DNA from 3 places in the Carnobacterium sp. 17-4 genome. Region 2 is predicted to be linked to each of the others. Evidence: predicted binding sites of a transcription regulator. Region 2 holds the regulator's gene; each other region holds the start of a gene.
What was found. Region 2 encodes NrdR, which represses ribonucleotide reductase genes. Its sites were predicted from a motif close to ACACNATATATNGTGT; they were not measured.

Region 1: CAR_RS11100 (deoxynucleoside kinase) is a predicted target of NrdR. The motif match lies at 1,908-1,923, and genes of this name have one in related genera.
Region 3: nrdD (anaerobic ribonucleoside-triphosphate reductase) is a predicted target of NrdR. The motif match lies at 2,621-2,636, and genes of this name have one in related genera.

Annotation. Positions count from the first base shown of each region.
Region 1 is NC_015391.1:2,341,314-2,345,864, reverse strand. It holds gene CAR_RS11110 (AraC family transcriptional regulator) at 1-910, shown strand, start outside; gene CAR_RS11105 (hypothetical protein) at 943-1,545, opposite strand; gene CAR_RS11100 (deoxynucleoside kinase) at 2,189-2,851, shown strand; gene CAR_RS11095 (NupC/NupG family nucleoside CNT transporter) at 2,848-4,026, shown strand; gene CAR_RS11090 (sulfite exporter TauE/SafE family protein) at 4,167-4,551, shown strand, end outside.
Region 2 is NC_015391.1:755,438-759,988, reverse strand. It holds gene dnaI (primosomal protein DnaI) at 1-841, opposite strand, end outside; gene CAR_RS03690 (replication initiation and membrane attachment family protein) at 844-2,292, opposite strand; gene nrdR (transcriptional regulator NrdR) at 2,318-2,785, opposite strand; gene coaE (dephospho-CoA kinase) at 2,948-3,547, opposite strand; gene mutM (DNA-formamidopyrimidine glycosylase) at 3,566-4,402, opposite strand; gene polA (DNA polymerase I) at 4,473-4,551, opposite strand, start outside.
Region 3 is NC_015391.1:231,550-236,100, forward strand. It holds gene proC (pyrroline-5-carboxylate reductase) at 12-824, opposite strand; gene CAR_RS01190 (tocopherol cyclase family protein) at 979-1,947, shown strand; gene CAR_RS01195 (methylated-DNA--[protein]-cysteine S-methyltransferase) at 1,965-2,501, shown strand; gene nrdD (anaerobic ribonucleoside-triphosphate reductase) at 2,664-4,551, shown strand, end outside.

The sequences.
Region 1 (4,551 bases), 1.0 Mb from region 2:
AACAAGGTATTTAAATGCAATCAAAAATTTAGACAGATCTCTTCCCATTATTTCGCTAGATGAAGAGGCTAGAAAGCAAATCGAATTTTTATGTGAGTCAGTTTATACTGAAAAGCAGACAACAAATGGAAATATGGAAGCGTTACATATTTCGTTGGTAGCCTATTTATCTTATTTTTCGCATAAAACCCAACAATTGCCATCAAAAGAAGCGGGATTTCAACGAAATTTGACTTGGAAAATCTTAGAATACATCCAAATTCACCATCAAGAAAAACTGACACTTCAAATGGTCAGCAAGGAATTGAAAATAAAAGAAGAGTTCTTAAATAGTCAACTGAGAGAACTTACAGGTAGAACTTTTTATCAGTTATTAAATCAAGTACGCATTCGGAACGCTGTAGCTTTGTTTCAATTTGATGATTTATCCATTAATCAAATCGGGAAAATCTGTGGTTACCAAACTGAAGCATATTTTTATAAAATGTTCAAAGAAATTATGGGCTCCACACCCTTGGATTACCGTGAGAAATTGATGGATAGACCCTATTCAGGAAAGTCCTATGATGCATGGGAAACAGCTATTTACATTCTTGAACATTGCCGCAAAGAACTTTCGATTGAAGAAGTAGCCTTAGCAATGAATTTGTCTAAGAAAAAGATCAACCATTTACTCTCTACAACGTTTGATGTGACATTTAAAGGATTACTTAATCATTTTCGTGTTCAAATCGGAAAGACTTTTTTAGTTTCCCTTGAAATGACTGTTCAAGAGGTGGCTTTATTGGTAGGATTTGCAGACTCTACTGTCTTTATCCGAAATTTCAAAACTGTTTATGGGGTAACGCCAAAACAATTGGCAAAGAAAGAAAAAGAAGTATGGATAGACAAAAAAAGAGAGTTGAGATAAAAGTCTCAACTCTCTTTTTTTGCTTAGCTAAATTAGTATTTCTTTTTAGGATGGCGATCCACTGGTTCAGGATATTTCAGTAGTAGCTCTTCTCCCGCTGGAGTGATTTTATATCCTCTAATTTTAAAATGGGGAGCAAGTTGCTCATCTGTTAAGTGTTCTGTAGCGAGTTTCATTAATTCCGGCTTTTTTAGTTTAGAATAACCGGTTAGTTCAAATTGTTTTAAAATGGCTTTTAGTTGTGCAGCATTTAGATACGGTAACGAATCAGATGCGGAAAGTTCGTTTGCGTACCCCTTTTCTTGAATTTCATCTAAGGCTTGAGCACCATTGATGCCATAATCGTATTCAAAATATTTTGGATATCCGCTCGTATTTGTGAATGTTCCAAAATTTATACGCCACAATAAAATCAAATGACCAGGCAATAAGTCTTCTTCATAACGAATCATATTTCTTTTTGGCACAAGCTTTTCAGAGCCAATAGATGCTGCAGTTAACCATCCCTCTAAATCACGTTCAGGTGAAATATAAGGAACTTCAGCATAATCTTGATAAAGTTCAAAAATAGCTTTAACCTCTGGATCACTCAAATCAAGATGGCTGTTTTGTTTGTCGATATTAGTAGTGTTCAAAAAAAAACCTCCTTTTCGTTCAATTATCTTTCTTTCCAAAAACAGAGCATATCGTATACATTAATAGTATAGTATCTTTTAATATTTCACAAGAACAGTCAAAAAACTAGGAATATAAGTGGAGTATGGATTTTAATCCGTACAGTCAGCGATTGTTAAGCGATGTAGTATGCCACAGCTAAATTAAATAATAAAAATAGACAAGCCAGGTGAGGAAATCCTGTGACTTGTCTACTTTTTATTGAAAAACTAAGTGAAAAATCAATTAGACTTTCTAATATTCAGAGATAAATATGATACAATAGGATGTCTTTCTAGACTTAAGGTATAGTAGTTAAATGAAAAACATAATTTTATTTATAACACAACATGTTGTGTTTGTTTTTTGATAAAATAGCATATAGTGTGTTTTGTATTGATAAATTTGGGAAATAGTAGTATTATAACTAAGGTGCTGCTGTATGAGTTGGTGACTATTTATAGAATAGGTAATTTTAAATGAATTGAAAATTAGCTTAATATTCGTTTAGCAAACCAATAAAAACTAAAGCAACAAAGATAATCAAGATAACAATGTTTAACTAAATAGAAAAAGGGTAGCTCAATGGGCTACTCTTTTTCCTTGAAATAAGGAGAGGGGTAGATGGCGATTTTAGTAATTGGTGGAATGATCGGAGCAGGGAAAACAAGTGTGGCTGAACTTTTAGGAGGTTCTTTGGGTACTGAGGTCTTTTATGAAAATGTAGAGGACAACGAAATCTTACCTTTGTTTTATACGGCAAGCGAAGAGGAACAAAGAGTAAAAAGGTACCCATTCTTACTGCAATTGGAGTTTTTAAATAGTCGGTTTAAAAGCATTAAAGAGGCGCTACATAACCAAAACAATGTTTTAGATCGATCAATCTATGAGGACTGGTATTTTGCGAAAGTAAATACTAAACTAGGGCGTATTTCTGAAACGGAATTTAGTATATATGAAAAGTTGCTTAATAATATGATGGAAGAATTACAAGAATTGCCAAAAAAATCACCTGATTTAATGATCTATTTGCAAGGGTCTTTTGAAACGATTCTTTACCGTATTGGTTTGCGCGGCAGAGACTTTGAACAAGATCAGGGGTTGTTAGACTATTATAGAGCCCTGTGGGAAGGTTATGACAATTGGGTTGCCAAACATTATGACGCCTCTGAGGTGTTGATTATCAACATAGATAAGATTGATGTAGTCAATAACCCGGCAGATGCTTATACGGTTGTAACAATGGTTAAAGATAAATTAGCAGAGATGGAGATAGGTAATAAATGAATAAAGTAATCACGATTTTAGGAATTATCGTTATGTTGGGGATTGTTTATCTCTTATCTGATAATAAAAAAGCTATTAATAAAAGAACAGTCTTTACTGCTTTAGGAGCGCAAATTGTTTTGTCCTTATTCTTAATTAAAGTTCCTATTGGTAGTTGGATCATTGAACAATTAGCAAGTGGTGTGACAAAGCTGTTTAGTTTTGCTAATGAAGGACTAACTTTTGTGTTTGGAGATTTATTTGGACAAGGGTATTTCTTTATTGATGTACTGGGAGTCATTATTTTCTTATCGGGCTTAACAGGTATCCTAGGTTACTTAGGTGTAGTTGGTTGGGTAGTGAAAATCATTGGAGGTGCTGTAGGTAAACTGCTAGGTACAGAGAAAGCAGAGTCGTTTGTAGCGGTGGCAAATATGTTCCTAGGCCAAACAGAATCTCCTTTCTTAGTAGCCAAATACCTGCCAAATATGACGAAATCAGAGCTGATGACGGTTTTGGTTTCAGGAATGGGCTCAATGTCAGCTTCTATTTTAGTAGGGTATAATTTGCTAGGTATTCCTATGAAATGGTTACTGATCACAACTGCCTTGGTGCCATTTGGGTCAATGCTGGTTGCTAAAATTTTGACACCTGAAACAGAAGTCAGCCAAGTATCAGACGTAACCTTAGACCGTAAAGGATCTAATACGTCAATTTTTTCTGCGATGGCTGAAGGAATCAATAATGGTTTACAAATGGTTCTAGGTATCGGTGCTAGTTTGATTGCTGTGATCTCAATTGTAGCCTTATTAAATAGTATTTTAGGTCTAGTAGGAACGAGTTTTACAGAGGCTTTAGGTTATGTCTTTCTGCCGATTGGTTGGTTGATGGGGCTAAATGGTTCTGAAGCAATGATCGCCGGGCAAATTTTAGGTACAAAAATGTCTATTAATGAATTTGTCGCTTATGCCGATTTAGCGCCTATGATGGCTGAATTATCTGACAGAGCAGTAGCTATGTTATCCATTGCTGTAGGTAGTTTTGGAGCATTTGCTAGTATCGCGATTTGTGTAACAGGATTATCAGTATTTGCACCAACTAGAAAAAATGATCTATCTAAACTTGCTCTACGAGGAATGCTAGGCGGATTTATTGTTCCTATCCTATCTGCTATGTTTGTTGGATTATTTTTATAAGAACTCAGTATACTTTTTATATTGAACTAAAAAGTCATTAACTCTAAATAGTTAATGGCTTTTTTGCTTAATATAAAGGGTCAAAATTTAATTATGATACAATAAAGATTAACTATTTAATTGTAAAAGGAGTTTTTTTAATGTCTGTTTCTGTCATTATTTTAGTTATTTTAATCGTTTTTTTAGGTTCATTGACCCGTTCTACTTTTGGGTTCGGAGATTCAGTTATTTCTATGCCTTTATTAGCGTTACTTCCACTTCCTATTCATACAAGTGTTTCTCTTATTGGTTTAACGGGTTTGTCTGTGGGGCTCATGGCCATATTTTCTGCATGGAAGTATATTGATCGCCGTATTCTTATTCTTCTTTCAATTAGCACTTTTATCGGAATTCCTATTGGGCTTTATCTAGTCAAAAATATGCCTCAAGAAAGAGTAACACTAATTCTAGGAGTTTTTCTTCTTTTCTACGGTGTTTATTCACTGATAAAACAACGATTCCAACTGGAGTTACCTAAGAATTGGA
Region 2 (4,551 bases):
GCTCATCTTCGCCTCTTTGCGTTACTCTTAAGTGTTCCTCTTCAAGTTGTTTCATATCAAAATTAGAAGAGAAAAAAGTAGGCCGTTGTTCTTGCATGCGGTACTGTAAAATAACTCCTAGTACATCATCTCTTATCCAACTAGACATAGAATCCGCACCAATATCGTCTAACATGAGTATTGGTGCTTTTTTTACAAACTCTAACTTTTCACCGGTATTATTCTTGCCAATAGACTGCTTCATTTCCACTGCAAATGACGGAAAGTGCATGAGCGTAGAAGGGAAACCGTTTTTAGCTAATTCATGTGCTAACGCACCTAAGAGATACGTTTTCCCTACACCAAATGATCCTTGTAAATACAAGCCTTTATGGTAGCCTTTAGGATTCGTCATATACGCATCAATAAAGTCATAAACCTCTGAAATCGCAAATCTTCGTTCATCAGTCAATTCAAAATCAGCTAGTTTTGCATTCCGAACATCTTTAGGCATATCCATGGAATAAATACGATTTTTAATTTCTAATTCTTTTTGCCTAGCGATCAACTCAGCAGAAGGCACATAAGTTACATCAATGTAATGGTAGTTTAAAATCAATTTAGGATGGTAACCTGGAGCCATCATACCTTTGTTTAAATGAAATTTCTTTTTTTCTTGTACATATTCATACAACTTAGCATAACTTTTTACAATAGCCTCATCGTTCAATTTTTGGCGATTGTCTTCAATAAATTGCATGACATCTGGATCATCTAATACTTCTTGGATTAATTCCTCATATTTATGATTCAAATTACGCTCTTTAATCATTCTTGTTAGACTTTCACCGATATCTTCCATCATTATTCACCTTCTTTGCCGAAATTTTGAATTCTTTTCAATCTTTCCATAAATGCATTTTGCTCTTCTTCACTCATCGGCTTTTCTTCCAATTGATTATTTCCTTCTTTAGCCCAATCGGGAAGCGTTTCTTTTCTTATAGTTGTTTGATTACCATAATTTGATTTGCCTCTGTTTTGCGTATACGATTTACTACGATTTTCTTGTTGTTGTCGTTTTTCAGCATTTTCAGAGTACATTTTTTTCACTTTTTGAATCGCTTCTTCAGGTGCAACAACTTTCTCTTGCGCCCAGTCATTCGCGATCTTATAGGCCAATTTTTGATCCAGTGTTGGGTTATTCCTTACAACTAGAATATAGTGAATCAAAATATTGATAACGGCCGTTGGCAAATTAGCTTTTTTGACAATTTCTTCTAATGTCCACTCTTCTGGTTTTGTGACAAACCCACCCTTTTGATCTTTAATAGAATTCATAAAATCAACCGGACTTATTTGCTCACTCACTTCAATAACGGCAATATCTTCTTTGGTTAACCCTCTATTAGTTAGCTCCGTTTCACGCATTTTTTGTTGGTTGGAATCTACTTCTATATCTTTTTCTACAACGTCTTTTAAAGAGATATTTTGTTGGTTTTTATTGTGGTAATCATCATACGCCAATTTTTTTAATCTTTTTTCGTCAATTTTACCCGTTTCGATATCCGAAGCATTTAATACGAATTGTTGCATAGCTAACTCATCTAAGCCATACAGCGTATGCAATACAAGTATTGTCTCTTCAATTTCTTTTGTGATCGAAGAACGGTTGACATATTGGTGATTTAATCCTGTATAAAAGAATTTCAAATCAAATGTTTTAGGATCAACTCTTGGTCTTGTAGAACTTGTATTACCAATATAAGAAACCGGCTGTTTAAGTAATTCTTTCTCTCTTTTTAGTAACTCAGCATCAAACTGAAAAACATCCAAGAAAGACTTTGTGATCTCTTGAAACTTATTTTTATCTATAGTTTCTACAACAAATCGATTTCTTAATTTTTTGAATTTTCGTTCTCCAACTTTTTCTAATAACAACAAACTTAATAAATCGTCCTTAAAAAAGACCTTACTCGTTTGAGGAGCTTGTAATTCGTAGACAATTAGCTTTGTCGGACTTGTTTGAAGATATGTTTTAATCAATCCTATTGCTTCCAATTTAATTCTAGCTTGATACAACTCAGGGATACCAATATTTAACAAAGCTAGCAATTCAGAATGTAAGATTCCTTCACTCCAGTAATTCTCTTCTTCTATCTCTGTCCACAAAGTCATATAAAGACTGTATGCAGCATTTCCTACTAAAGGTTGATACAAAAAAGTGAGAATTTTTTGATCGATATCCGAAAGCAATGCCTGTTGTTTTACTAAAAAACCATCCTTGGGACTTAAGTTTTTCCATGGATACCCCAAAACAACTCCCACCTTTCTATTTCAATTAATTTTTTCCAGCTTTTTTTCTTTCAAATTCTTGTAATTCTTTTAAAAAGACACTCATATCTTTAAATTGGCGATAAACACTAGCAAAACGTATATAAGCTACCTCATCTATGTCAGCTAATTTTTCCATAATGTATTCTCCGATAATAGCAGAAGCAATTTCATTTTCGCCTAGTCCTCTGATTTGATTTTCTACTTCATCAACTATTTTTTCAACTTGTTCCATTGCTACAGGTCGTTTTTCACACGAACGAATCAATCCTCTTAGAATTTTTTCGCGATTAAATTCTTCTCTGGTGCCATTTTTTTTAATAACTAAAAGCGGTGTTTTTTCTACTCGTTCAAACGTAGTAAAGCGGAATTTGCATGCTTCACATTCTCTCCTTCTGCGAATAGCACGCCCATCATCTGCTGGACGACTATCGACAACTTTAGAACCATTATTTTGACAGCGTGGACATTGCATGTTTATCATTCCTATCTTAAGTGTTATTCTTACTAACACTCTATTTGTACGCACTTATTTACACTATTATACCACACATAAACTAGAGATAAAACCGATTAAATAAGGCGCAAATTTGATCTAAAAAAAAAGAACAAGCTAAAATACTTGTTCTTACGTCTCTTATTTGGCTGTTATTTTGTCTATCCAGTCTATAACTTGCTGTTTCGTATTTTCAGTTGATCCGCTATTGTCAATAACGCTATCTCCAAGAACAATTTTTTCTGAAATTGGAAGTTGAGAGTTGATTTTTTGAATTGCATCTTCTTTTCCTATCTTATCTCTCTTCATCAATCGATCGATTTGAATTTCTTTGGTCGTAGCTACTACCATCACTTGATCCACTTCTTTTTCATAACCCGCCTCAAATAAAAGGGGGATATCCAACACAAGAATCGCAGGGTCTCGTTTCAAATACTCTTTTTTTTGGTCCATCACCCATTGATAAATGCGTTTAGATAAGATCATATTTAGCTTCTCTCTTTGTTTTTCATCTTTAAACACAATCTTCCCTAATGCCGCTCGGTTTAACGTACCGTCAGTCAAAATAACGTTATCGCCAAATTGTTTTTTTATTTCACTTAATCCTTCTGTTCCAGGTTTGACGACTTCTCTTGCTCCAACGTCTGCATCCACCACAGGAAATCCTTGTTCTTTAAATATTTTGCTAACAGTTGATTTACCCGTAGCAATACTTCCAGTTAATCCTAAGATCACAGTCATTCTATCGCCTCTTTTTTATTACTCAATCATTAATCGCTGACAATTAGGGCAAAAATGAGTCCCTCTTTGCGCAACTTTAATTTTTTCGATTGGTGTGCCGCAACGAATACATGGTAGGCCTTTTTTACCATAGACAGACAATTTCACTTGAAATGAACCCGCTTCTCCTAAAGCATTTTGATACGTACGAATAGTCGTCCCACCCGCTTCAACTGCGTCCCCAAGTACTTTTATGATGGCTTCATGTAGTAGAGAAACTTCATTTTTTTGTAAACTATTTGCCGTTCTTAAGGGATGCATTTTGGCTAAAAACAGTGCTTCATCTACATAGATATTTCCTAAACCTGCTACTATCTTTTGATCTAATAAAAGAGGCTTGATAGCTCTTTTTTTAGTTTGCAAGGTTTTATAAAAAATTGCTTCATCAAAGGTTTCTACCGTAGGCTCTGGGCCCAATAGTTTTATCCCAGTTGCAGTGAACTCTTCTCCTATCGGCACAAGCGTCATCCGTCCAAATTTGCGCACATCCAAATAACGTAAGTCTCTCCCATCCGCTAAATGAAAAACTACATGTGTATGTTTTTTTAGAGGTGCTGATGATTCTTCTACTTCATACTTCCCTTCCATACGTAAATGCGAGACCAATGCCCATTGTTTAAAACGAATGATAATGTATTTGCCTCGTCTGTCAAATTCCATAATTTTTTCACCCATTAAAATGCGCTTAAACTCAGTTGTTTCAATTGGACCTGAAATGATACGATCCCAGTATATATCAACGGATTCTATCGTTGCTTCTGACACAAGTTTTTCTAAACCTTTTCTAACTGTTTCAACTTCAGGTAATTCCGGCAACGTATTTCTTCCTTTCTAGATAAAATAAGTGCTTCTGCTATCAACAACCATAGCAGAAACACTTTCTTTATTATTTCGCTTCATACCAGCTTTTTCCACTGTTGCTATCAACTTTTAATGGAACAGATAATTCTACTGCACCTTCCATA
Region 3 (4,551 bases), 520 kb from region 2:
AATTAGTTACATTATTGCTGCATCATATCTTGATCTTTTGTAATTACAGCTTGAGTCGCTTTAGTGATAGAAGATATAAACCCGGTATCTTCTAAGGTTAGAATCCCTTCGACGGTTGTTCCACCGGGAGAAGAGACTTGGTCAATCAAATTCCATGGTGTTTCTTTACTGTCTAGTACTAATTTTCCACTTCCGAGAACAGCTTGAGCAGCAATTTTGGTTGCTACGTCTTTTGGCATCCCGTTTTTCACAGCGGCCCGTGCTAATGAATCGATAAACAAAAAGACAAATGCAGGTGAACTCCCAGCAATCGCTGTGAAGGTACTAAAGTCTTTTTCAGGTAATGCAATCGTTTCGCCAATTGCTTTAAACATATTTAAAACGAATGATAACTGTTCCGGAGTAGTATAGTCATTTCCGCAAAGGGCGGTCATCCCTTCTCCAACTTGTGAGTTTAGATTTGGCATTGCTCGTATGATAGGTGTTTGATTGCCTTCACTCAATAGTTCGGATAGCTTTTGAAGTGTTGTTCCAGCAGCAATAGAAACCACTACTGGTTGATGAACAGCAATTTCTTCTTCTATATCTGCTAAAATAGTTGGAAAAACATTTGGTTTAGCTGCAAGTACTAATACGTCAACTTTGGATACTAATTCTTTATTCGATGAACAAGCTTGAGTTCCGGTTTCTCCAGTAAACTGTGCCAGTTTTTCTGGAGTTGTATTGTGTACATAAATATCTTGATTCGAGGTATGTCCATTTTGTATCATTCCTTTAATAATGGCACCAGCCATATTTCCAATACCAATGAATCCTACTTTCATAAGTCAACACTCCTACATTTTCATTTTCTTTATTTATTTTACCATAGATAGAGAAATAGTTTTATTTATCCCTTACAATAGCTAGGTAGAAGTGTATAAGCTTTTAGTAGTATGATAGTATACAGGTATATAAGCAGAAGTAGGGGGTTAGCTGATGTTTGACAAGATACGGAATCCAATTCTTTTTCAAGGAACGTTAACCAAAAAGAACTATTTTGAGGGCTGGTACTATAAACAAGTTTCAATAGACGAAAAAACCAGTATCAGTTTTATTCCAGGAGTGAGTTTATTTAAAGGCGATGAGCATAGTTTTATCCAGTATATCTATGTAGCGTTAAATGAACAAAATGAGCAGGTTACAAAAACAGGGTATATCCGGTACCGGTTAGATGAATTTAGTTATCAACATAAACCATTTTTAGTTCAAATTGGAGATAATGTATTCACAGAATCGTTTATTTCGATTCAACTCAGGGATGAACAGCTAACTATTCAAGGGAAATTAATTTTAAATGCTTTTCAAGAAATAAAAAAGACCGTGTTTTCCCCTTCTATTATGGGCGGGTTTGCGTATATTCCAAAAATGGAGTGTTACCATGGTGTGATTAGCATGAATCATACTTTAAAAGGCTTCTTGAATATAAATAATCAAAAAATTGATTTTACAATGGGAAAAGGCTACATTGAAAAAGACTGGGGTACTTCTTTTCCAAAGGAATACACATGGATACAGTCAAATCATTTTAAAAATCCAAGTACTAGTATCTTTTTTTCAGTAGCACATATTCCCTTTCATGTGACAACCTTTAAAGGATTTATCTGTGCTCTAGTAGTAGATGATAAGGAGTACCGATTTGCAACATACAATAACAGTAAAATTACAATAGAGAATCAAAAGAGTGATACAGTAACTATTTTTCTTGAGAATAAAGACGCTGAACTGACTATAAAAGGCACCATTACAACTGCTGGTGAATTGATTGCTCCAAAAGATGGCATTATGACCAAAGTGATAAAAGAAGGCTTATCTGGCGAAGTTGAAATTTTTCTGAAAGATAAAAAAAGTCAGAGTGTATATCAAGATTTTAGTAAACTAGCTGGTATAGAAATAGTAGAACCTTAAACGAAAGGGATGGAAAAATGACAAGCGATCAAAAGAAGATTTTTTACAGTTTTTTTGACTATGAACTAGGAACGCTTTCCCTAGCCGCAACTGAAAATGGACTTTGTTTTGTAGGATCTTTAAACGAACCTTTGAGTGAACTTGAATTAGGAATCGCAAGACTGTTCCCAAAATCCATTTTAATTGAAGATGAGATAAGACTAGAGATGTATCATCATCAGCTCTTGGAATATTTTACGGGGTCTAGAACGACGTTTACATTTCCAATAGATGTCAATGGAACTTTTTTTCAACAGAAAGTATGGGAAGCTTTAAAAGGCATCCCGTATGGCGAAACAAAATCATATGGAGAGATTGCCACTCAAATTGGACAGCCGGGTTCTTATCGAGCTGTTGGAACAGCAGTAGGAAGAAATCCGTTGTTGATTGTCGTTCCTTGCCATCGAGTGATTCATAAAAATGGAAAAATATCTGGGTATCGAGGAACATTAGAGATGAAAGCAAAATTATTGATGCTAGAAAAGACTGCTTTAAGCAGGGCCACTATGAACTAATCTAAAACATGGGAATCATACATTTTTCAATGTATGATTCTTTTTTTTATGATTCATGAAAAGCGTAGACGAAATCGCAAGTTCCGTATATACTAGATATAGAATTATGTTGTTTGAAAAAACTATATATAGTATTTAATGAAAATAAGAGGGTGTAAACGTATGGCATATGAAAAAGACGTGAGTATTTGTGAAATATCAAACAAACATTTGCTTAAAGTATTGAAAAGAGATGGCCGTGAAGTTGAATTTAAGGAAGAAAAAATCTTTTCTGCTTTATTGAAAGCACACCAGTCATTAGAAAAAGAGACCGATAAAGAAACAGTGAAAGAATTAAAAGGGATTGTCACAAAAGTAAAAGAGGAAATTGCAAAACGATTTTCAGCAGATATCAAGATTTATGAAATTCAAAGTATCGTAGAACATACTTTATTAGATGCTCACGAACATGATTTAGCAGAAGCCTATCTACTTTATCGGTCTCGTCGTGATTTGGAAAGAAGCCAATCAACGGATATCAATTATGCTATTCACCATCTATTGCGTAAAGAACAAACTCTAGTTAATGAAAATGCGAATAAAGACAGCAATATCTTTAATACGCAAAGAGATCTTACTGCGGGGGTAGTTGCTAAATCTATTGGCCTTAAACTCTTGCCAAAACATGTAGCTAATGCCCATCAAAAAGGAGATATTCATTATCATGACTTAGATTATCAACCCTATTCTCCAATGACAAATTGTTGTTTGATTGATTTTAAAAGTATGTTTAATGAAGGGTTTAAAATCGGAAATGCAGAAGTAGAAAGTCCTCGTTCTATCCAAACAGCTGCAGCTCAAATGGCTCAAATTATTGCCAATGTAGCCTCTAGTCAATATGGCGGATGTAGTGCAGACCGAATCGATGAAGTATTGGCTCCATACAGCCGTTTAAATTATCAAAAACATTTAGAAACAGCTAAAGAATGGATTATAGGTGAAGAAAAGCAGCAGCAATACGCAAAAGACAAAACAAAAAAAGATATTTATGATGCAATGCAAAGCTTAGAATATGAAATCAATACACTTTATTCATCTCAAGGACAAACACCTTTTACAACATTAGGATTTGGCCTGGGAACTGATTGGTTTGAAAGAGAAATTCAACGTTCCATCTTACTTGTGCGCATTAATGGTTTGGGTAAAGAAAAAAGAACCGCTATTTTCCCAAAACTTGTATTTTCGCTTCAACGAGGAATCAATTTAAATCCAGAAGATAAAAATTACGATTTGAAAAAATTAGCTTTAACTTGTTCAACGAAAAGAATGTATCCTGATGTTTTGATGTACGATAAAATTGTCGCTTTAACAGGTAGTTTTAAAGCTCCAATGGGCTGTCGCTCTTTTTTGCAAGGGTGGACAGATACAGAAGGAAATGAAGTGAACTCTGGGAGAATGAATTTAGGCGTGGTCACCATGAATTTACCGCGTATAGCCTTGGAGTCTAATGGAAGTATGGAGTTGTTTTGGGAAATATTGAATGAACGACTAATGGTTTGTCGTGATGCACTAGTTTATCGTGTTCAACGGACAAAAGAAGCCACACCTGAAAATGCACCCATTCTATATCAGCATGGAGCTTTTGGGAAGCGACTCAAAAAAGAAGATCATGTTGATGATTTGTTTAAAGACAAACGTGCTACGGTATCTTTAGGGTATATTGGACTATATGAAACAGCAACGGTATTTTTTGGGCCCGATTGGGAGAAGAATGAAGAAGCTAAAACATTTACTTTAACAATCCTCAAAAAAATGAAACAAAATGCAGATATGTGGGGAGAAGAACAGGGTTACCATTTTAGTGTGTATTCAACTCCAAGTGAAAGTTTAACCGATCGCTTTTGTCGTTTAGATACGAAAAAGTTTGGTGTAATAGATGATATTACAGATAAAGAGTATTATACGAATAGTTTTCATTATGATGTTCGTAAAAAACCGACACCATTCGAAAAAATAGAATTTGAAAAAGATTATCCGGAATACACTTCTGGAGGGTTCATTCACTACTGTG